Regions from separate parts of the Glutamicibacter sp. NPDC055354 genome, predicted to be linked through region 2. Evidence: predicted binding sites of a transcription regulator. Region 2 holds the regulator's gene; the other holds the start of a gene.
The links. The regulator LexA, encoded in region 2, represses DNA repair genes until DNA is damaged. The targets are predictions, from matches to a motif close to TCGAACANNTGTTCGA.

Region 1 (10,102 bases), on a different contig from region 2:
TGTTTACGACCAAACATGACGTGTTGGCGCAAAGTCGCTGACCAGGCCTGGGGGAGCGAACTAGTATTGCCGTTGGACGCAATACAGGTCAATCCGGCGATCTCAGGCCCCGTTCGGCATTTCCAATTAGTGAAACAGGGGCGAAAAGTCTAATCTTGAATACCATGAGCGAAGTGCTAACTTTCAAAGATGTCAGCGTTGTACGCGGGCGAAAAGACCTGCTCAAGGACGTGTCCTGGGAAGTCAAAGAAGGACAGCGGTGGATTGTGATCGGCCCCAATGGCGCCGGCAAGTCGACCTTGATGAACATTGCGGCCACCCGGCTGCACCCAACCCGCGGTACCGCGGATATCCTTGGCGAACGTTTGGGCAAGGTGTCGGTCTTCGATCTGCGTCCGTTGATCGGCCTGAGCTCAGCCCTGGTGGCCAACTCCATTCCAGCCAACGAAACCGCGCTGAACGTAGTACTCACCGCGGCTTACGGCATGACCGGTCGCTGGCGCGAGAAGTACGAGAAGCTCGATGAGCGCCGTGCTTTCCATCTGCTGCACAACTGGGGCATGTCCACCTTCATGAACCAGCCTTTCGGCAAGCTTTCCGAAGGCGAGCGCAAGCGCGTGCTGATCGCCCGTGCCTTGATGACCGATCCCGAACTGCTGATCCTCGATGAGCCTGCAGCAGGCTTGGACCTTGCCGGGCGCGAAGACCTGGTTGGCAAGCTGGCGGAACTGGCAGCCGACGAGGATGCCCCGGCGCTGGTTCTGGTAACCCACCACCTTGAAGAGGTGCCAGCGGGATTCACCCACATCCTGATGATGCGCGACGGCGAAGTTGTCGCTGCCGGCGAGATCGAATCCACGCTGAACGAAGCGAACCTGGAAGCAACCTACGGCATGCCGCTGAGCCTGCGCCGTGAAGGTGGACGCTACTCTGCTTTCGCACGCAGCTAACAGCAATAACTAAAGGGGAAAATTCCACGTGATCGAATTTTGGCGCGAAGCCCTGGTCTTCATTGGTGGACTGTGGGCCGGAACTATCAACACCGTCGTCGGTTCGGGCACGTTGGTCACTTTCCCCATTCTCGTGGCGTTGGGCATGGCTCCGGTGAATGCCGTCGTCTCCAACGCCATGGGTCTGGTTGCTGGTGGCTTCTCCGGTGCCTGGGGGTACCGTCGAGAAGCTGCCAGCGTCAAGAAGACGCTGCTCAAACTCGTGCCGGTTTCACTGGTCGGCGGGTTGATCGGTTCCTTGCTCCTCCTGAACCTGCCGGAGTCCGTCTTCGGCATCGTTGCGCCGGTGCTGCTGGTTTGCGCGCTGGTGCTGGTGATCTTCCAGCCCCGTCTTGCCAAGTGGGCGAAGACCCGGCAGGCCGCTTCCGGCGGCACCGACCCGGATGATGCCGATCGCGCCCAGATTCCAATGGTCCTCTACATCCTGGTGTTCATCATCGGTGTCTACGGCGGCTACTTCACCGCCGCGCAGGGAGTCCTGCTGATGGCGGTATTCGGCGTGTTCTTGCAAGCATCCCTGCAGCAGTCCAATGCAATCAAGGTCATCCTCTCCCTGATCGTGAATCTCGTGGCGGCCGCGATGTACCTGATCATTGCGCCGGAACGCATCAATTGGCTCGTCGTCCTGCTTATCGCTGTCGGCTCGCTGATCGGCGGATTCGCCGGCGCCAAGATTGGCCGCAAGCTCTCGCCTGGGCTGCTGCGCCTGGTCATCGTCATCCTGGGCCTGGTCGCCCTGGGCAACATGCTCTACAAGTTGGTGTAGCTTCGTGGCTGAAATTCTCAACCCTGAACGGATCCTGCCGGTCGCGGATCTGGCCGATTCCCGCCTCGACGAGTACCTCCGGCTCTCCGAAGCGAACCTGCGTATGCGCACTGACGTGGAAAACGGGCTCTACATTGCCGAGAGCACCAAAGTGGTGCAGCGTGCGATCAACGCGGGCCACGTGCCGCGCAGCTTCTTGCTCGCCGAAAAGCATTTGGACCAGCTAACCGAGGAGTTCAACCGTTTCCCAGACGCGCCGATTTTCATTGGGGATGATCGGCAGCTCCAGGATCTGGTCGGCTTCCACTTGCACCGCGGCGCCATGGCAGCGATGAATCGTCCCGAACCGCTGGATCTGGACGAAGTGCTTGAAGCCAGTTCGCGCGTCGCCATCTTGGAAGACATCGCCGACCATACTAACCTCGGCGCAATTATCCGTTCGGCTTCAGGGCTTGGCGTTGACGCCGTGCTGCTCACCCCCAAATGCGTGGACCCCTGGTACCGTCGCAGCGCCCGCGTCTCAATGGGGACGGTCTTCGACCTTCCTTGGGTACGCATGCTGTCGTGGCCAGAGGACATCCAGACCTTGAAGAGGCATGGCTACGAGATGCTCGCCATGGAACTGACCGAGGACGCGATCCCGCTAAACGAAGTAGAGATCAAGTCTGGCCAGAAGGTCGCCATGATCTTGGGCAACGAAGGCAGGGGAGTTACCGATGAAGCTCTGGCCGCCGTTGACCGGACCGTGATCATCCCTATGTACCGCGAAGTGGATTCCCTGAATGTTGGTGCCGCTAGCGCAATTGCATTCTGGCATTTGTGCTCCGCGCCACGCTAAGAAGGTTTCTGCCGCCGCCGCTTTTGCGATAGGATGGACTGTCTGTGCATTGAGGTCTCTTCATGGAGCCCTGAATGCGGGACACAATTTCCGAGTAAGTAGCTACTGGCAAAATCCAGTGGCCATAAACAAAAAAGGTGTATAGCTATGAAGGCTGATATCCATCCACAGTACGGCCCAGTTGTCTTCAACGACCTGGCATCCGGCGAGAAGATCCTGACCCGTTCGACCGCTAAGTCGGACAAGACCATCGAATGGGAAGATGGCAACACCTACCCAGTAATCGACGTCGAAATCTCGGCGGCTTCGCACCCGTTCTACACCGGCAAGCAGCGCATCATGGACACCGCTGGTCGTGTCGAGCGCTTCAACGCCCGCTTCAAGGGCTTCGGCGGCAAGAAGTAATACTTCGCCCCTAGCAAGCTTTCGCGGCGTGTTTCCAGTATTTGGAAACACGCCGCTGCTGCTTTAACAGCACACCTGTCCATCAGTGACTGAAAAATGTTTTCACGGAACCGTCTAAGAGGATTCGTTTTTCGCGCCACGATGCGCATCGCGGCATCTTGGCAGTTTCCTGGATGCGCCAGTGACTGAAAAATATTGTCAGCAGCGTCCGCCCCAGCGTCTTCCGGCTCAATAGCCGTCGGGGCGGCAGGAGATGACTGAAAAATGCTCTCACTTAACTGACTAGGAGGATTCCTTTTTCGCGCCGCGATGCGCTAGTGGCATTTTGCTAGTCGTCTCGATGCGCCAGTGACTGAAAAATATTGTCAGCAGCGTTCGCCCCAGCGTCGTTCGGCGCAATAGCCGTCGGGGCAGCCGGGGATGACTGAAAAATGTTTTCACGGAACTGTCGTAGAGGTCCCGTTTTTGGCACAGCGGTGCGCATCGGGCATTTTGGCAGTTGCCTGGAGGCGCCATTGACTGAAAAATATTGTCAGGAGCGTTTGCCCAGAGCTTTTCGGTGCTATAGCCGTCGGGGTTTCCAGTGGCGGCTGAATAAGGATTCGCTGACTCGTCGAAGCAGACGTCTTGGCCGCACTGCTCCGAGCAACTGGCTCCATCGCCGTTGCGTGAATGGTGTTATTGGTGGTGTGGAGGTGCTGGTGACTGAAAAATTCTGTCACCCAAAAACCGGTCAATCGGGATAGCGTCCTCAGCCTGTTTCCTTCTGGCCGTCATCTGGCGGCGATTCAGGACCGGGATCCTCGTCTGGAATGTCGACGCGAGGCTTGAGCCCAAGTACCCTGCGTACTTCTGCCGTGAGTCGAATATGCGGCAAAGGAATGACCTTAGGGCGCTCTGGGCAATGATCATTTACATGATCGAATTGGTCCACACGCTTGACGCTTTCCGGAATAACGAGTGCGCTCAGCCCGTGTGGAGTCACCCACATCTTGGATCCGTCAGGACGCGGAACGACTTTCCAACCCAATGCATGCTTGAACATTTGATGCTGCTTGCACAGCAGATGCGTATTGTCCCTGGTCGTATGCCCTCCGTGAGCCCAGCCATTTATATGGTCAATCTCGGAGCGGTCAGCTGGACGGCGGCAGCCGGGGAAGCAGCAATGCTCATCGCGGTGCCGTAACAGATCCTTGAGGCTCTGCGAGGGCCGGTAGCGCCTTCGCTCGACATCTATCGCGGCGCCAGTCCATGGGTCGGTCAGCACGCGCTGGAACGAAGGCGCATCCTTTGCCAACACCAATGCGACCCCCAGTGGGATGGGGCCGTAGCCTTCCAGGTCAGCCACGGTCCTTGTAGGATCCGCCAGCATTTCCACCGCGGGAATCGTGATGGATACCCGTGGCTTGAGGGGCGTGCCTTCCCGGTCCGGCCAGCCGTTGAGGATGATGTCTGCAAAGGCGTCCGCTTCTATTTGCTCCCGGGTGCGGGGATCCTGCGGATCGTTATGCTGATCAGCTAGCCACTTCACGGAGTTCTTGATGGAGTGAATCACTGCGGCACTGTTGTAGTACTTGAGGGTGGACATGCCATTTTCGTTATCCCATAGCGTGAGCTTGCGATTCTTTTCAGACTTCTTGTGCCTTTGTTCGGCGGCCTCCGGGCACATCCTGTCATGGAACCGGCGTGCGCGTTGGTATATCGCGTCATCAGACGCAGTCTTCGCCATGGGCAACAGCACGCGTTGCATCTGCATGATTTGTTCGGGGAGCAAGTCCTGCGAATACTTCACGATGTCATGCGCTGCCTTGGGCGTGATCTCTCCTGCAGCCAGAGCCGTGAGGGTTTCCTTGCAGGCGTAGCGAAGACCCTTGGCATAGAACATCCGCTTGCCTACTATGCGAGGGGTCTCACGCAGCGCGACAGCCGCTTCTGCGATGAAGTTGGAGTTGATGACCTGGTCACTGCCGCGGTCAACGCCATAGTATTGAGCACTTTTCCGAGCCTCGCGTTCCTCCTCCTCGGTAGTGGTCCCCGCGGTGGCGATCATATCGGCAAATGATTCACTGACTTGTTCTACTGAATCGGCCAGCAGCACAGATGTCATTGCATCGAGGGTGCTCTGGATGCGCTGGATTTTCTTCAGCCGTTCGAGGGCGTCGTCGGGGCCATTGAGCGGGCCCGCGTCGTAGAGCTCATCTGCCAATTGCTTCAGCGGACCATGGAACAGGTGATGTTCGAGATGGTCGCTGAATAACGAATCCTTGTGGGATTCTGTGCGAGTGCCAGCTGGGGGCAACGGTAGACGATGTTCATCATCGTCGTCATGGATGAAATCGGGTATAGCCATAGTTAATTATCCTGCCGGCAACAGACAGTTTGGCCCGGAAATCCGCGGAATGTGGAAGTATTCTCGAATATTTATTCGATTGTTATCCGGCGTCGAATGTTGCCACTGCGAACCACCGAATCCGGGGGCGCGTGGATTCGACTAGTGGGCAGCCGGGGATAGAATGAAACCATGAAGCATCATGGTGAATACAAGGTAGTCGGTGGCAAATTAGTCGTTGTAGATCTGGATACTTCCGATGGCGTGATCACCGAAGTGTCATTGAATGGCGACTTCTTCCTGGAACCAGATGATGCACTCGATGACTTGAATGATGCGCTACGCGGTTTGCCAGCGGACGCCAGCCACAGCACCATACGCAATGCGGTAACCAAAAATCTGCGTGAAGGCGCAGTGATGTTCGGTTTTGACGAAGACGCCATCGCGCGCGTCGTCCGCCGCGCGCTGGGACACGCCACCAAGTGGGAAGACCACGAGTGGGAAGTCCTGGGCCCGGAGATCATTCCAATCACCGAGCAAGTGGCGCTGGATGAGATGCTGACCCGGCAAATCGCCAAGGGGACCCGCAAGCCGACCATCCGCTTCTGGGACTGGAGCGAAGGCGCCGTCGTGATCGGCTCCTTCCAGTCGCTGAAGAACGAAGTGGACATGGAGCAAGCCGAAAAGCACGGCATCCAGGTGGTTCGCCGCATTTCCGGAGGCGGCGCGATGTTCATGGAAGCTGGCAACTGCATTACCTACTCGCTCTACGCTCCTGAATCCCTGGTGGACGGCATGAGCTTTGCCGATTCCTACCCGTACCTGGACGCCTGGGTGATGGAAGCGCTGGAAAGCATCGGCCTGGAAGCGTACTACAAGCCGCTGAACGACATCGCGACCCCTGCCGGCAAGATCGGCGGCGCAGCTCAAAAGCGCCTGGCCAACGGTGCGATGCTGCACCACGTCACGATGAGCTACGACATCGACGCGGAGAAGATGACCCAGGTGCTGCGCATTGGCCGGGAGAAGATCTCCGACAAGGGCATCACCTCAGCGGTCAAGCGTGTGGATCCGCTGAAGTCGCAGACAAAGCTGGATCGCATGGAGATCATCAACGTCATGATGGACACCTTCGCCAAGCGCACCGGGGCCAAGCCGGCGCAGCTGGATGCCGAATCCCGTCTGGAGGCGAAGGAATTGGCCGAGGCCAAATTCGCTACCGCGCAGTGGACCGCGCGGGTTCCGTAGCGAGCCAAGATCCAAGGGCCTGTTCTCGATCAAGTTCGAGGCCAGGCCCTTGTTTCGCTTGAGGCCATGGTTGCTGTGGCCCTGCCATCTCCGCTGGGCCGGCCGGGTTCGGCCGCAGGGCAGACCCGCACTGGAACCGGTTGCGCCACCGGCAACGGCCTGCGGCTCTTGGCCGGCCCGCTGCGTGGATAAGCAGCGGGCCGGCCTTCGGAGGGCCAGCGCCTAGCGGCTGGTGCGGCTGTAGGCCTGGGCCTTCAGCGAGCGTTCCAGTTCTGCGCGTTCCTCAAGCAGGATGCGCTTGAGGGCGGCCGGTGCGCTCTCATGGCGTTCCAGCCATGCGGTAGCGGTGGCCAGTGCATGGTTCTGCTCGATGGCGCCCTGGAGATCCTGGTGCCCTGGATACAGCCCCTCGATCACGCGCGTGGCGAATTCCATGCCCATGGTCTCGAAGACCGGCAGGATCGCGGCCCAGTAGCGTTCCTCGAACGGTGCCAGCAGGGCGGAGGAACCCATGGTGAAGCCCAGCGCGGTGGCCGAGAGGGCATCGTTGGACAGCTCCCCGTGTTCATCGCGCGCCATCAGCACGGTGTCGAAAGCGGTGTCCTTGGCCTGCGGATCCGGGCGCGCCGCCAGCGCGGTGCGAACCGAATTCTGCGCCACGCTGGTGGGGTTGGCCTTGGCCGCTTCGTGCATGGATGCCTCGGCGGCCTCGTCGAGCCGGCCGGAAGCGGCCAGCGCGATGTAGGAACCCCACAGCAGCTGCTCATCGACGGTGACCTGGTAGGCATTGGGCTGCTCGCCCAGGAAGGCGTCGAGCGCCTCCGGAGCCACGCCGGCACGGGCCAGGCGAACCAGGGTGCGCGCGGTGGTGGTCTGCTGGTCTCCGCCGGCCTCGAACCGGGTGAGCCACCCGGTGAGGGTTGCGGCGGCCTTCTGGCGCAGCTCCGCGCGCAGCTCGGGGGCAACGTACTTGGAAATCGAGGTGGCCAACTGGTCGGTAAGCACCCCGAAGACGCCCGCGTCGGTGACGGCGTGCGCGTGATCGAGGATCGCCTGCACGTAGCTTTGCGCATCCAAGGTGGCCGAACGCACCGCATCCCACAGCGACGCCCAGCAGGTGGCGCGGGGCAGCGAGTCGCCCAGGCCCGAGAGGTGGCCGAGCAAGGTGGCACGCGAAACCGGGTCGAATTCGATCAGCGCATAGGTCTCATCGCCGTCGTTGGGCAGCAGCAGATCCGGGATCCGGCGTCCGACCAGGAAGTCCAGGGCCGCCGATTCGCCGGAGAGCTCCACGTCCACCGAGTCGGTGCGCACCAGCTGGCTCCCGTCCAGCTGGTAGGCGCCGACCGAAAGCACATGCGGGCGGGCGATCTTCTGCCCGGTGACCGGATCGGTGCCCGACTGGATCAGCGATGCCGCGGTGATGGTGCCGCCGGCATCGGTGGTGTACTCGACGTGCAGCTTCGGCACGCCGCTGGTCTTCAGCCAGGCATCCGCCCACTGGCCCATATCGCGGCCGCTGGCCGCTTCGAGCGCTTCGAGGAAGTCATCCAGCGAGGTATTGCCGTAGGCGTGCTTGCGGAAGTAGGCGCGGGCGGCGTCGCGGAAGGCCTCGGCGCCGACAAAGGCGGCCAGCTGCTTGAGCACGCTGGCGCCCTTGGCATAGGTGATGCCATCGAAATTCTGGTCCGCGGCCAGCAGGTCCGGGATGTCGGCCACGATGGGGTGGGTGGTGGGCATCTGGTCGGCCACGTAGGCCCAGGCCTTGCGGCGCGCCGCGAAGGTGGTCCACGCGGTGGTGAAATCGGTGGCTTCGTCGTTGGCCAGGGTGCCGATGTAGTCGGCGAAGGATTCCTTGAGCCACAGGTCATCCCACCACTTCATGGTGACCAGGTCGCCGAACCACATGTGCGCCATTTCGTGCATCAGGGTGTTGCCGCGCTGCTCGTACTGGCCTTCGGTGGCGTGCGAGGTGAAGACGTAGCGTTCGGTGAAGGTGACCAGGCCCGGGTTTTCCATGGCGCCGAGGTTGTACTCCGGCACGAACGCCGAGTCGTACTTGCCCCACGGGTAGGGGTAGTCGAACAGCTGGTGGTAGTAGTCCAGGCCCTGGCTGGTCAGCTTGATGATCTCGTCGCCGTCGAAGTGCTCGGCCAGCGAGGCGCGGCAGGTGGCGGCCATCTCGATGCTCAGCTCTTCGCCGTCCTCCAGCCGCTGGAGGTGCTCGCCGCGCACCACGTGGTACGGTCCGGCCAGCACCGCGGTGATGTAGCTGGAGATCGGGGGAGTCGGGGCGCAGGCCACGGTCTTGGTGCCGTCATCGTGCAGTACCTCATCGACGATCGGCTGGTTGCTGGCCAGATGCCAGGCTGCCGGGCCGGTGAGGGTGAAGCGGTAGCTGGTCTTCAGGTCGGGCTGCTCGAAGCAGGCGAAGACCCGGCGCGCCTCGGAAGGCTCGAACTGGGTGTAGAGGTAGGTTTGGCCATCCTGCGGATCCACGAAGCGGTGCAGGCCCTCGCCGGAGCGCGAGTAGATCGCCCGCCCGGTGATCTTCACGGTGTTCGGCACGTCGGTGCGCAGCTGATCGAGGTAGATGCGTGCATCGAGCACTGCGGATTCCAGGTCGATCGCGGTGCCGTTGACCAGTACCTCGTCCACGGATTCGTGGATGAAGTCGATGAAGGCTGCCGGATCCTTGGAGCTGAAGTTCAGCGTGGTGATCGAGCTGAAGCTGGTGGCTGTGCGATCGGTGGCATTGGAAAGATCGAGCTGGACCTCGGCGAAGTGCCATTCGATATTCCGTGCGCGCCAGGCCGCTTCGTCGCGCCTGAGGTTTTCATTGGGTGCATAGCGTTGAAGTGTGTCCACCACCCCAGCTTAGCTGTGAAAGGAATGCTTTAGGGTTCTTTTTGCTAAACTTCCCGGCTCGCCAGCAGGGCGCGAATGCCGTGGAAGTGCTCGGAGATCAGCTGCCGGGCGGTTTCCACGTCCTTGGCGCGTACCGCGTCGAGGATATCGCGGTGGTCCTGGGCGGTCTTGGCCGGCTGGGTGATTTCCAGATCGGAGTCGATCGCATCGTAGATGGTGCGGTAGACATCCCAGAACACTCCGAGCAGGTTGGTCAGCAGCTGGTTGCCCAGCGGCTCGAAGAGGATGCGGTGGAAGGCCTTGTCCTGCTCGACGAAGGTCTCCTCGCGCGCCGCGTGCTGCTCCATCTGGCTTACGCACTGCTCCAAGGCCTCCAGGTGCTCGTCGGTGACCGCGCGGATGGCCAGGCCGATCAGGCCGGTTTCCAGTGCCTGGCGGACATCGACCAGCTCACTGGCCTCATGGCCATGGTGGCGCAGCGACATCTGCCCGCGGAAGGCCAGGGAGTCATGCAGGGCGTTGAGGTTTTCCTGGGCCACGAACATGCCGAAACCGTGGCGGGTGTCGATGATGCCCAGGGCCTGGAGCACCTTGATCGCCTCGCGCAGGGAGTTGCGCCCCACACCCAGCTCGGCCAT
Region 2 (10,102 bases):
GAATACTGCCAGGACCGAAGCGCTGACCCAGTTGAAACGGTTCTTGAAGTTGCGGCCACGCTGCTTGATGCGGGCGCGGGCAGACTTCATGCCGGCTGCGATCAGCTCGCCCTCGACTTCGGGTACACCCATCGGCGCGGCCGCAATGAAGCTGGCCTCCGCCCCCAAGCGTTCCTCGTGCACGTTGGCCCGCGAGGCGATCGCCTTGGGATCATCGCTGCGCGTTGGCGGATTCAGGATCATCAGCGCCAACCCGGCAACCGTCGAGGTCACGCCGATGACGCTCAATCCAATGACGCTGCTGATCTGGGTGGCGACAATGCCGGCGCTTGCAGGTCCGACGATGAACACCAGTTCGGTGGCGGTGGCATCCAAGGCGAAGGCGGTACGGCGTTGTTCGCCGGTGGTCATGATGCCCAGCGCGGTACGCACCACTGAGAAGACCGGTAGCGCGAAGAGTCCGCCGATGAAGGCCAGCGGGTACACCCAGACCAGTGGAACATGCGGCACCGTGCACCAGACGAGTGTTTCGACGATCACCGATGGGATCATCGCGCGGCGCAGTCCCCAGACATCAACGCGGGCACCGCGCCACGGGGCGCCAATGGCGATGCCCAAGGTCATGACGGCCGTGACCAGACCGGCCGAAACCCAGGATTGGCCGAGGTTGTTCACCAGGTGCAGGAGCAGCAGCATGCTCAATGCAGAGTGCGGAAGTCGGGCAATCATGCCAATCAGCAACAGAAGTGAGATCTGCGGTTGACGCAAAATCTGCCAATAGCTTTTCATGCCCGGAAAGTTCCTTGTCTGGTCGAAAGGAGCCCGCCGGTTTAGTTCGGCGCGCTGTGCAAACTGAGTTCGAGGGAATCCACTGCTTCAGCGAATTCGGTGTTTTGGGACAAACGTCCGTGGATTGCGCGAGTCGTCTCGCGAGCGTCGTTCTCGCTCGTTCCGGGAGCAAAAACAAACTGCAAGTTCAGTTCCGGTCCGGGACCTCCGCCAAGGACCACTTGCCCGTCCTTGCTGCGTGAGCCGACTCCCCTGCCCGGGGCAACCTTGACGGTCTGCAACTGGCCAAAGCCTTCGGTTGCATCCTGCACCAGGTTGGCGATCTGCTGGTTCTGATAACTCGGAATCCAGTCGATCTGCTTCGCCAGGTTCCAGACCCCCGGTCGTCGAAGTACGAAGGTGAATTCGCTTCCGGGATCGAGTACCAGCAGCTGGCATTCCTCGCTGACTGCCGAGAGGGCCGCCCGCGGGGCGTAAACCGCCACTGGTCGAGCTTCCTTGTGCCAAGCTTGCAATCGTTCGACGGTCGTGAAGATCGGCAGGGCCATGCGGCCATCTGGAGCCTTGATTTTCACCAGCGCCATATCGGCTTCCTTGTCGGATGCGAAGCCGTGTTCCGTCATGGCTTCTTCGCCGAGCTGGGCTACCACCGCAACGAAAACGCGTGCCTCGGACAAGGATTTATGCACCTCGCCCTCCCCTGCGCTGCCATCGCGCAAGGCCGCCAGTGCGGCAACGACGTTGGCGTCGGCCTTGCCGTCGTCCTTGTCGAAATTATGCAGGGGGTTGCCTTCACCGCTCAGGTCCCGGCCTTCCCAGTCCTGACCGGCAGAGTCGGTGCTAGAGCCTGCCTGCGCCAGTGCAGCGACAATATGTCCCGGCAGGTGGCGTTTGGGTGCAGATTCAGGTTGCTCGGTACTCATAGCTCCATGCTATCGGTGGTTTCGGGGTTGTTGGAGGGAAGTTTCAAAACTGCAGTCATGAGCTTGGACACCCCTATCCGATGATTTCAGATTTCTTTCCCAGCACCTGCGCGCAGTCGCGGGCCCGAGGAGGGAAAGACCGGGATCCGCTTTCACGAATAAAAAAAGACGATTCAAAAGCACGAGCTTCTGAATCGTCTTTCCCTGCTGCAGCATGGGGCCTAGCGGCGACCTGCTACATCGAGCGCTTCTTGCAAGGTGAATTGGCCCGAGTACAGCGCCTTGCCCATGATGGCTCCTTCGATGCCTTCTGGAACCAGCTCGCGCAAGACCCGGAGGTCTTCGAGCGAGGAGATGCCGCCCGAGGCGACAATCGGCTTGCTGGTCTTGGCAGCGATTTCGCGCAATAGTTCAACGTTCGGTCCGCGCAGGGTGCCGTCCTTGGTCACGTCGGTGACGACGTAACGGGCGCATCCGGCATCTTCGAGGCGGGCCAGAACATCCCACAGGTCGCCTCCGTCCTTGGTCCAGCCGTGGCCGGACAAGGTGGTTCCGCGCACGTCCATGCCCACGGCGATCTTGTCACCGTGGCGGGCAATGGCCTGCTTGGTCCATTCCGGGTTCTCCAGCGCGGCGGTTCCGAGGTTGACGCGGGTAGCACCGAATTCCAGGGCCCGGTCAAGTGAAGCGTCATCGCGGATACCGCCGGAGAGCTCGACCTTGATATCCAGTTCCTTGGCAATGCGCTGGACAATCTCAACATTGCTGCCACGGTCAAAGGCTGCGTCCAGGTCGACCAGGTGCAGCCATTCAGCGCCGGCATTCTGCCAGGAGAGCGCAGCTTCCAGCGGGTCGCCGTATCCGGTCTCGGAACCGGCTTCGCCCTGGACCAGGCGCACTGCCTGTCCGCCAGCGATATCTACTGCAGGCAAAAGTTCGAGGATTGGTTGCTCGCTCATGATGTCCTTAGTGAAGAAGTAATGTGATTAGTAAGTCAATGACCAGGCTGCGATCAGGCTCAGGCCTGCAAGTACCCACAGCGCGATGATCCATGAGATATGGGCCTTCTGGCTCTTCAGCGAAATGGCTCCGCCAATCAGGAAGGCCCCGACAACGCCCAGAATGAGGGTCCACATGCCTAGAGCGTCCCCAACCAGTTGCGAAGCAGCTGCGCGCCAGCGTCCCCGGACTTCTCCGGGTGGAACTGCACTGCCGATAGCGGGCCGTTCTCGACGGCGGCCACGAAGGGCGTTCCGTGCGTCGACCAGGTCACCTGTGGCGGGGTCATCGCTGGCTGCGTTACGTCGAATTCCCACTTCTGAACAGCGTAGGAGTGCACGAAGTAGAATCGTTCACCCTCGATGCCGGCGAACAGCTTGGATCCTTCCGGCGGGCGTACCGTGTTCCAGCCCATGTGCGGGATGACATCCGACTGCAGGCGTTCAACCTTGCCCGGCCATTCGCCAATGCCTTCGGTTTTCACACCGTGTTCCACGCCTTCTTCAAAGAAGACCTGGTGTCCCACGCAGATACCCAAAACCGGCAGGCCCCCGGCAATGCGGCGACCGATCCAGCGCAGGGAACCGGTTTTGGCCAGCTGCTCCATGACCGAGGCGTAGGCGCCAACACCGGGGACTACCAGGCCGTCGGCGGCCACGATCTTCTTCGGATCTGCGGTCAGTTCCACTTCGGCGCCGGCGGCTTCCAAAGCGCGCACAGCGGAGCGGACGTTGCCGGAACCATAATCCAGGACAACTACTGTTTTCTTTTCCACTTACAGTGCACCCTTCGTGGATGGGATCTTGTCGCCCATGCGCTCATCGCGCTCTACCGCTTCGCGCAATGCGCGCGCGAAGGACTTGAACTGCGCTTCAACGATGTGGTGCGGGTCGCGACCCGAGAGCACCTCGATGTGAGCACAGATCTGTGCGTGGAAAGTGATGGCTTCGAAGACGTGACGGGTCATCGAACCGGTGAAGTGACCACCGATCAGGTGGTATTCCTGGCCCGCAGGCTCGCCGGAGTGCACGAGGTATGGCCGGCCCGACACATCGACTACCGAACGGGACAGGGCTTCGTCCAGTGGAGCGTAGGAGGTGCCGAAGCGGCGGATGCCGGCCTTGTTGCCCAGTGCCACGCGCAGTACTTCGCCAATGGTGATCGCGGTGTCCTCGACGGTGTGGTGAACGTCGATGTGGGTATCGCCGGTTGCACGCACGGTGAGATCGATGAGCGAATGCTTGGATAGCGCAGTCAGCATGTGGTCGTAGAACGGCACCGAGGTGCTGATCTCAGAGACACCGGTGCCATCGAGGTCCAGTTCAACGAATACGGACGATTCGCTGGTCACGCGTTCCATGCGGGCGCGACGTGCGCCAATCAATTCGGCAGACATGTCTTCCTTCGCTTGTCTTTGATTACTTCTGCGAGCCGAGCAGTTCGGCAAGTCGTTCCAAGAAGGCTGTGGTTTCCGATTCGGTTCCTGCCGTAACACGCAAGGTTCCCGGGATTCCATTGTCGCGGATGATGATGCCGGCTTCCAACAGGCCTTCCCAAATCTTGCGGGGGTCTTCGACGCCACCGAAGAAGACGAAGTTGGAGTCGGAGACCGATGGCTTGAGGCCAAGTTCCTTCAGGCGCGCGACGATGCGGTCCCGCTGGGACTTGATGTCCTCGACCTGGGCCAACAGCAACTCGATGTTCTTCAAGGCCGCGATGGCGGTTGCCTGGGTCACTGCCGACAGGTGGTATGGCAGTCGCACCAAGCGGATGGCATCGGTGACTTCTGGCGCAGCGGCCAGGTAGCCTACGCGCGCACCGGCCAGGCCGAAAGCCTTGGACATGGTGCGCGAGACAATCAGCCGCTGGCGGCCTTCGAGCAGGCTCAGCGCCGAGGTGGTGCTGGCCAAGGAGAACTCGGCGTACGCCTCATCCACGATCACCATGCCGTTATGCTCGCTCATGGCTTCATATACCGCGGTGATGACGTCCAGGCCAAGGGCCGTGCCGGTGGGGTTATTCGGAGAGCAGAGAAAAACGATGTTCGGCTTGTGCTCGCGAACCTGTGCGGCTGCGGAATCGGCGGACAACGTGAAATCTGCGGCGCGTTCACCGGCGATATATTTCGTGTCAGTACCACTGGCAAGCAGCGGGTACATGGAGTAGGTAGGGCCGAAGCTCATCACGGCACGGCCGGGGCCGCCAAAGGCTTGCAGGATTTGCTGCAGGATTTCATTGGAACCGTTAGCGGCCCAGATATTGTCCTTTGTGAGCGAGTGGCCGAGGTAATCGGCTAGGAGTTCGCGAAGCTCGGTGAACTCGCGGTCCGGATACCGGTTCAACGTTGCCGCCGCCTTGGCCACCTCTTGTGCAATGGCATCGACGACTGTCGGTGGCAACGGATGGGTGTTCTCGTTGACGTTCAGCTGGATGGGCACGTCAATTTGTGGTGCGCCATAAGGGGATAGCCCGCGGAGATTCTCACGCAAGGGCAGCTGACTCAAAAGTTCACTGCGGTCATTCACGCATCAAGTCTACGTGCGCAGCGCGCCTGCCGGTGAATCCGCTACGGCCACAGGTAACAAACTCGAAGCAAGCTGGGGAAGCTAGCCGGCAAGGACCGGAATCGAGAGGGTTTCGCCGACCTGGATTTCGCTGCCGGTCAGGGCATTGAGTTCGGCGATGTGGCCCACTGCCGAGGTCACGTCGTAACCGGTGGCGTAATCCCGGGCCAGGCTCCACAGCGTATCCCCTGGAATAACGGTGACATCAACGGTTCCGACTCCAACAGGAGTATCGGCTGCGGCATGCGCGTCAGAGGCAAACATGGAGATGAAGAAAGCTGCGGCGATGGTGAGTGCGAAAATGGGCATACCCACAAGCACGGCCCATCCGCGACGGTTGATGCGGATCTTCAGTGGTGCCTGGGTCTGATTTGAGTCAAGTGCGACGGTTGCCATGACTTTGTCTCCTCAAGAAATTCAAGTGATGCGAATTTGTATTCGAAAGCGTAGATTCGAAAACTTGTTCGAACCTCGTATATCTGTTCTAACAGAGGTTTGCGGAACTTGTCCAGAAGTTTTCGAACAAATCTTTGAAAGAAGCTCGCTTATCTACTAAGATTTCGAAGTAGACGAGCAATGAAAACATCTCACCATCTAGCGCCGACAGTTTGGACTTACGAACTTTCGAATGATTGCTAGGGAAGGCAAAATCTCATGTCAGCTTCACAACGCACTCCCCGATCGAATGCACGTTCGCTGACGATTCGCCAAAAGAAGATCCTGGAGACGATCCAGCGGTCAATCGGCAAGAACGGTTATCCACCATCGATGCGTGAGATTGGTGACGCAGTGGGGCTCAAGAGCCTTTCGAGCGTCACCCACCAGCTGAGCCAGCTGGAAAAGCTCGGCTATATCCGTCGAGATCCACGCCGTCCGCGCGCAATGGAAATCCTGCTGCCTCTGCAGCTGGCCGAAGACGCCGAGAAGGCCGAAGTTTCGAAGCCGGTCGAGCCAGATGCCAGCGAAGACGCCAAGATCATTGAATTGAGCACTTCCGCTGACACCACCATGGTTCCCCTGGTTGGCCGTATCGCTGCCGGCGGTCCGATCCTTGCCGAACAGTCCGTCGAGGATGTTTTCTCGTTGCCTCGTCAGCTCGTAGGCCACGGCGAACTGTTCATGCTCAAGGTTTCCGGCGATTCAATGGTTGACGCTGCGATTTGCGATGGCGACTGGGTAGTTGTCCGCCGCCAGCAGACGGCGGACAACGGCGACATCGTAGCTGCCCTGCTCGATGAAGAAGCCACGGTAAAGACTTTCCGGCAGCGTGACGGGCACACCTGGCTGCTTCCGCAGAACTCGCGCTACGAACCAATTTTGGGTGATGCCGCAACGATCATGGGACGCGTCGTCTCGGTGATGCGCTCGCTCTAGAATACGTACGGTCATTGCGCTGGTGCTTGGCACCAGCGCAATTCTCGTTTAACCCGCTATTGGCCGGCGTTCAACTCGAATTGAGCGGCCGCCGAGAAGATCATCCAGCGTTGGATTGCCGCCGAAAGCCGGCGTGGCTCCTGGTCAGCCAGATGGCGCGCCGTTGCCATGACCAGCCTCCTGGCCTGCTCCCGGCTCCGGGCTTCCAAGCGGACATCATTACCGGCGAGGGCCAGATATCGGCAGAGTATCCCCGCGAACAGGTTGCCGTCTCCCCCGCTGTTGAACGAGAGGACCCCGGCAGCAGTTGACAGCGATTTCGTGGTGGCATCGATCAGTACTTGAGCGTGAGCCAGATCAGCAGGCTCGCCAAGCTCAAGCAATGCCCCGAGCACCAGGCCCTGGTTATAGGTGTAGACCGCTGGTTCCACGGCGTGTCCCTGCGTGGTCAACCGAAGTCCGTCCAGATACAGTCCTCGCTCCACGCTGAACAGATTCTTTTCCAGCCACTGGAGAAGCTCTCGCGCGGTCTCTTTCTCCCCGGTACGGGCAAAGAACAGTGCCGCCGGCGCGTTGGCTGGCGTGTTCTTGAAATCCCGCTTTCTGGACCAGTACAGGCCGCCGTCCAGCACCCCATCCATGCCGGCATGGAGCTGCCGTCCCAGCGTCCGAACTGCCGCCTCGGCAGGACGGCTCCTGTGCCCCGTCACCAGCTGCGTGAACTTTGACAGGCGGCCGCTGGCCAGGGCAAGCCAAGCCATGTCGTCGAAGAAGTAGTTGGGCAAGATCCCGAAGTTTCGAATTCGAATGCCGCGCAATAGGCCGTTGGCCCGGGCAAGCGCTTCGCGCGCCCGGTGTTCGTTGCCTTCGTCCCAGTACGATCGGCCCTCATCGATGATGGCATCCAGATAGTGCGCCTGCCACCAATAGTTCCACTCCGCAAGCGGGTGCGCGAAACCATTGAGATTGCTGAGCATGCTTCCGTCGCGCAACCGATGCGCTTTGCTGTAGCTCTGTCCAATCCACGTTCCGGGCAACCCCATGAGGCGATGCCCGAACCGCTGGTGGGTGTCGATCGCGGCTTGGTGCGCCAATTCCTGCATGGACTCCATGGTGCCTTCCGATTCGAGCTTCATCAGTTCTTGTCACAGACCTTAGTGCATCTGGAAGCATCATGCTGGTACCGGTTAAAGAACACGAGCTGTCCCGAAGGACAGCTCAAGTTCATATTCTGGTTGCGGCTATTTCCCGCCCGGGTTCAATCGCTTGAGAACACCAGTAATGACCTTCTTATCGACAGTCGGCCACATCGGAGGCAGGGTAGCTTTCAAGAAGCTGCCATACCGCGCCGTGGCCATGCGCGAATCAAGGATCGCCACAACGCCCTTATCCCCGACCGAACGAATCAAGCGCCCAGCACCCTGGGCCAGGCGAATCGCCGCATGGGTGGCGGCAACCTGCATGAAGCCATTTCCGCCATGCTTGGCCACGTCCTCGGAACGGGCCTTGGAGATAGGATCATCCGGGCGCGGGAAAGGAATCTTGTCGATGATGACCAGCCGGCAAGAATCGCCTGGCACGTCCACGCCCTGCCACAAGGTCATGGTTCCAAACAGGCAGGTGTCGCGTTCGCTGCTGAACTGTTCGACCAGCGACTTCATGCTGGCTTCACCCTGGCACAAGATTTCCACGTCCAGGCGCTCGCGCAAGATGCTTGCCGCTTCCTCGGCGGAACGCTTGGAAGTGAACAGCGCCAAGGCGCCGCCACCGGAGGCCTTGATGAGATCTTCGATCTCATCCAGCGTCTCCGCCGCCAGTTGGCGTCCTGGCTTGGGCAGGTGCTTGGCCACGTAGAGGATGCCCTGCTTGGGGTAATCGAAAGGGCTGCCAACATCTACGCCGGTCCATGATGGAGCGCCGGCGCCCATCAGGCCCAAGGAGCCTGCTACCGAGTCGAACTGCGAGCCAATGGCCAAGGTGGCGCTGGTCAATACGACCGTGCGCCCGTCGAAGAGGCCCTCGCGCAACTTGCCGGCCACCGACAACGGTGCCACGTTCAAGGTTGCAGGCTGGCTCTCATCGGCCTCGACGTAGCCCCGGCCTTCGACAAACTCCCGCGGACGGGTGGTGTACAGGACCTCGCGGCGTTCTTCGGATTCGAGCATGCGAATCGCATCATCCATCACGGCCTGCAGCTGGGAGCGGGCAGTCTGGCGGCCGCCATCGGCCGGTGCATTGGCTTCGGGCTTGGACAGCGCCAGAGCCAGCCGGGCCTGCTCCACGATGTCGTTCAGGGCAATGCCCATGTCTTCGCGCAGACCATGTTCCAGCAAGCCTGTCGGCAACCCGGTCAACGACTTTTCCAGGCGGTTTGCGGCCTTGACCATCTCATCCGCATTGATACCGCAATGGCGCTTGGCACCGCCAGCGGCGGTAAGCACCATGCGCGAGGAGAGCGCGCCCGAAACCGAGCTGGTCACGCGATCTTGCAGTTCGTGGGCCTCATCGATGATCGCGACTTCGAAGTCCGGGAGAACCGAAAGCCCCTCGAAGGCCGAAACCGCCAGCAACGCATGGTTCGTAATGACCACGTCGGACTCGGCGGCACGGGCACGCGCCATTTCCGAGAAGCATTCGTCCGCCATCGGGCACTTCTGCGAGCCGAGGCACTCCATGGCCGAAACCGAGACCTGCTTCCAAGCCTTGTCACTAACCCCGGGCACCAGTTCATCGCGGTCACCCGTGTCGGTCTCTTCGGCCCATTCACGCAGTTTCATTACTTCGCTAGCCAGCGGCGAGTAAGTGGTGCCGGCAGGTATCGCCGGCTCGTCCATGGAAAAAAGAGTGCCTTCGTCATCCGGGTATCCGCCGCCGAGCTTGTACTGGCACAGGTAGTTCGAGCGCCCCTTGAGCAGCGCGACATCCATCGGGCGCGAGAGCTTGCCCTTGAGCGAGTCGAGTAATCGCGGTACGTCACGGCCGACAATCTGCGATTGCAGCGCCAATGTCGCGGTGGAGACGATCACTGGCTTGGCGCTGGTTTGCGCGTGGGCCAGTGCCGGAATCAGGTAGCCCATGGACTTGCCCGTTCCGGTACCGGCCTGCACCAGCAAATGCTTTTCGTCTTCCAACGCGCTGACCACGTGCTTGACCATTTCCTGCTGGCCGGTGCGCATGGCGCCGCCCATGGAAGTGACCGCGGCCTCCAGGAGCCCCAGGGCCTGCTCTTGCTTATCCATGAAGGTTGAAGGTCTCCAACTCTGCGGCAAAGGAATCGCGCACCTTGACGATCAGCCGGGTGCCCTCCTCCAGGTGTTCGCTTTCCAGGATCTCGGATTCGCTCTGGTGCAGCTTGGCGATCAAATCCCCCCGGTTGTAGGGAATGAGTACCTCAACCTGGACTCCGGGGCGTGGAATCGAGGAACTGATCTTTTCCAGCAGCTCCTGGATGCC

Region 1: ACWICV_RS02375 (DUF222 domain-containing protein) is a predicted target of LexA. The motif match lies at 5,433-5,448, and genes of this name have one in related genera.

Annotation. Positions count from the first base shown of each region.
Region 1 covers NZ_JBSHMB010000001.1:521,578-531,679, forward strand. The annotation lists gene ACWICV_RS02355 (ABC transporter ATP-binding protein) at 165-950, shown strand; gene ACWICV_RS02360 (sulfite exporter TauE/SafE family protein) at 979-1,776, shown strand; gene ACWICV_RS02365 (TrmH family RNA methyltransferase) at 1,781-2,614, shown strand; gene ACWICV_RS02370 (type B 50S ribosomal protein L31) at 2,762-3,019, shown strand; gene ACWICV_RS02375 (DUF222 domain-containing protein) at 3,771-5,369, opposite strand; gene ACWICV_RS02380 (lipoate--protein ligase family protein) at 5,541-6,596, shown strand; gene ACWICV_RS02385 (hypothetical protein) at 6,663-6,788, shown strand; gene pepN (aminopeptidase N) at 6,819-9,464, opposite strand; gene ACWICV_RS02395 (FadR/GntR family transcriptional regulator) at 9,509-10,102, opposite strand, start outside.
Region 2 covers NZ_JBSHMB010000002.1:597,649-607,750, reverse strand. The annotation lists gene ACWICV_RS13075 (MFS transporter) at 1-789, opposite strand, end outside; gene ACWICV_RS13070 (SseB family protein) at 831-1,712, opposite strand; gene priA (bifunctional 1-(5-phosphoribosyl)-5-((5-phosphoribosylamino)methylideneamino)imidazole-4-carboxamide isomerase/phosphoribosylanthranilate isomerase PriA) at 1,934-2,671, opposite strand; gene ACWICV_RS13060 (hypothetical protein) at 2,699-2,848, opposite strand; gene hisH (imidazole glycerol phosphate synthase subunit HisH) at 2,851-3,486, opposite strand; gene hisB (imidazoleglycerol-phosphate dehydratase HisB) at 3,487-4,107, opposite strand; gene ACWICV_RS13045 (histidinol-phosphate transaminase) at 4,130-5,236, opposite strand; gene ACWICV_RS13040 (LysM peptidoglycan-binding domain-containing protein) at 5,318-5,671, opposite strand; gene lexA (transcriptional repressor LexA) at 5,930-6,649, shown strand; gene ACWICV_RS13030 (glycoside hydrolase family 76 protein) at 6,706-7,785, opposite strand; gene ACWICV_RS13025 (ATP-dependent DNA helicase) at 7,891-9,888, opposite strand; gene hflX (GTPase HflX) at 9,881-10,102, opposite strand, start outside.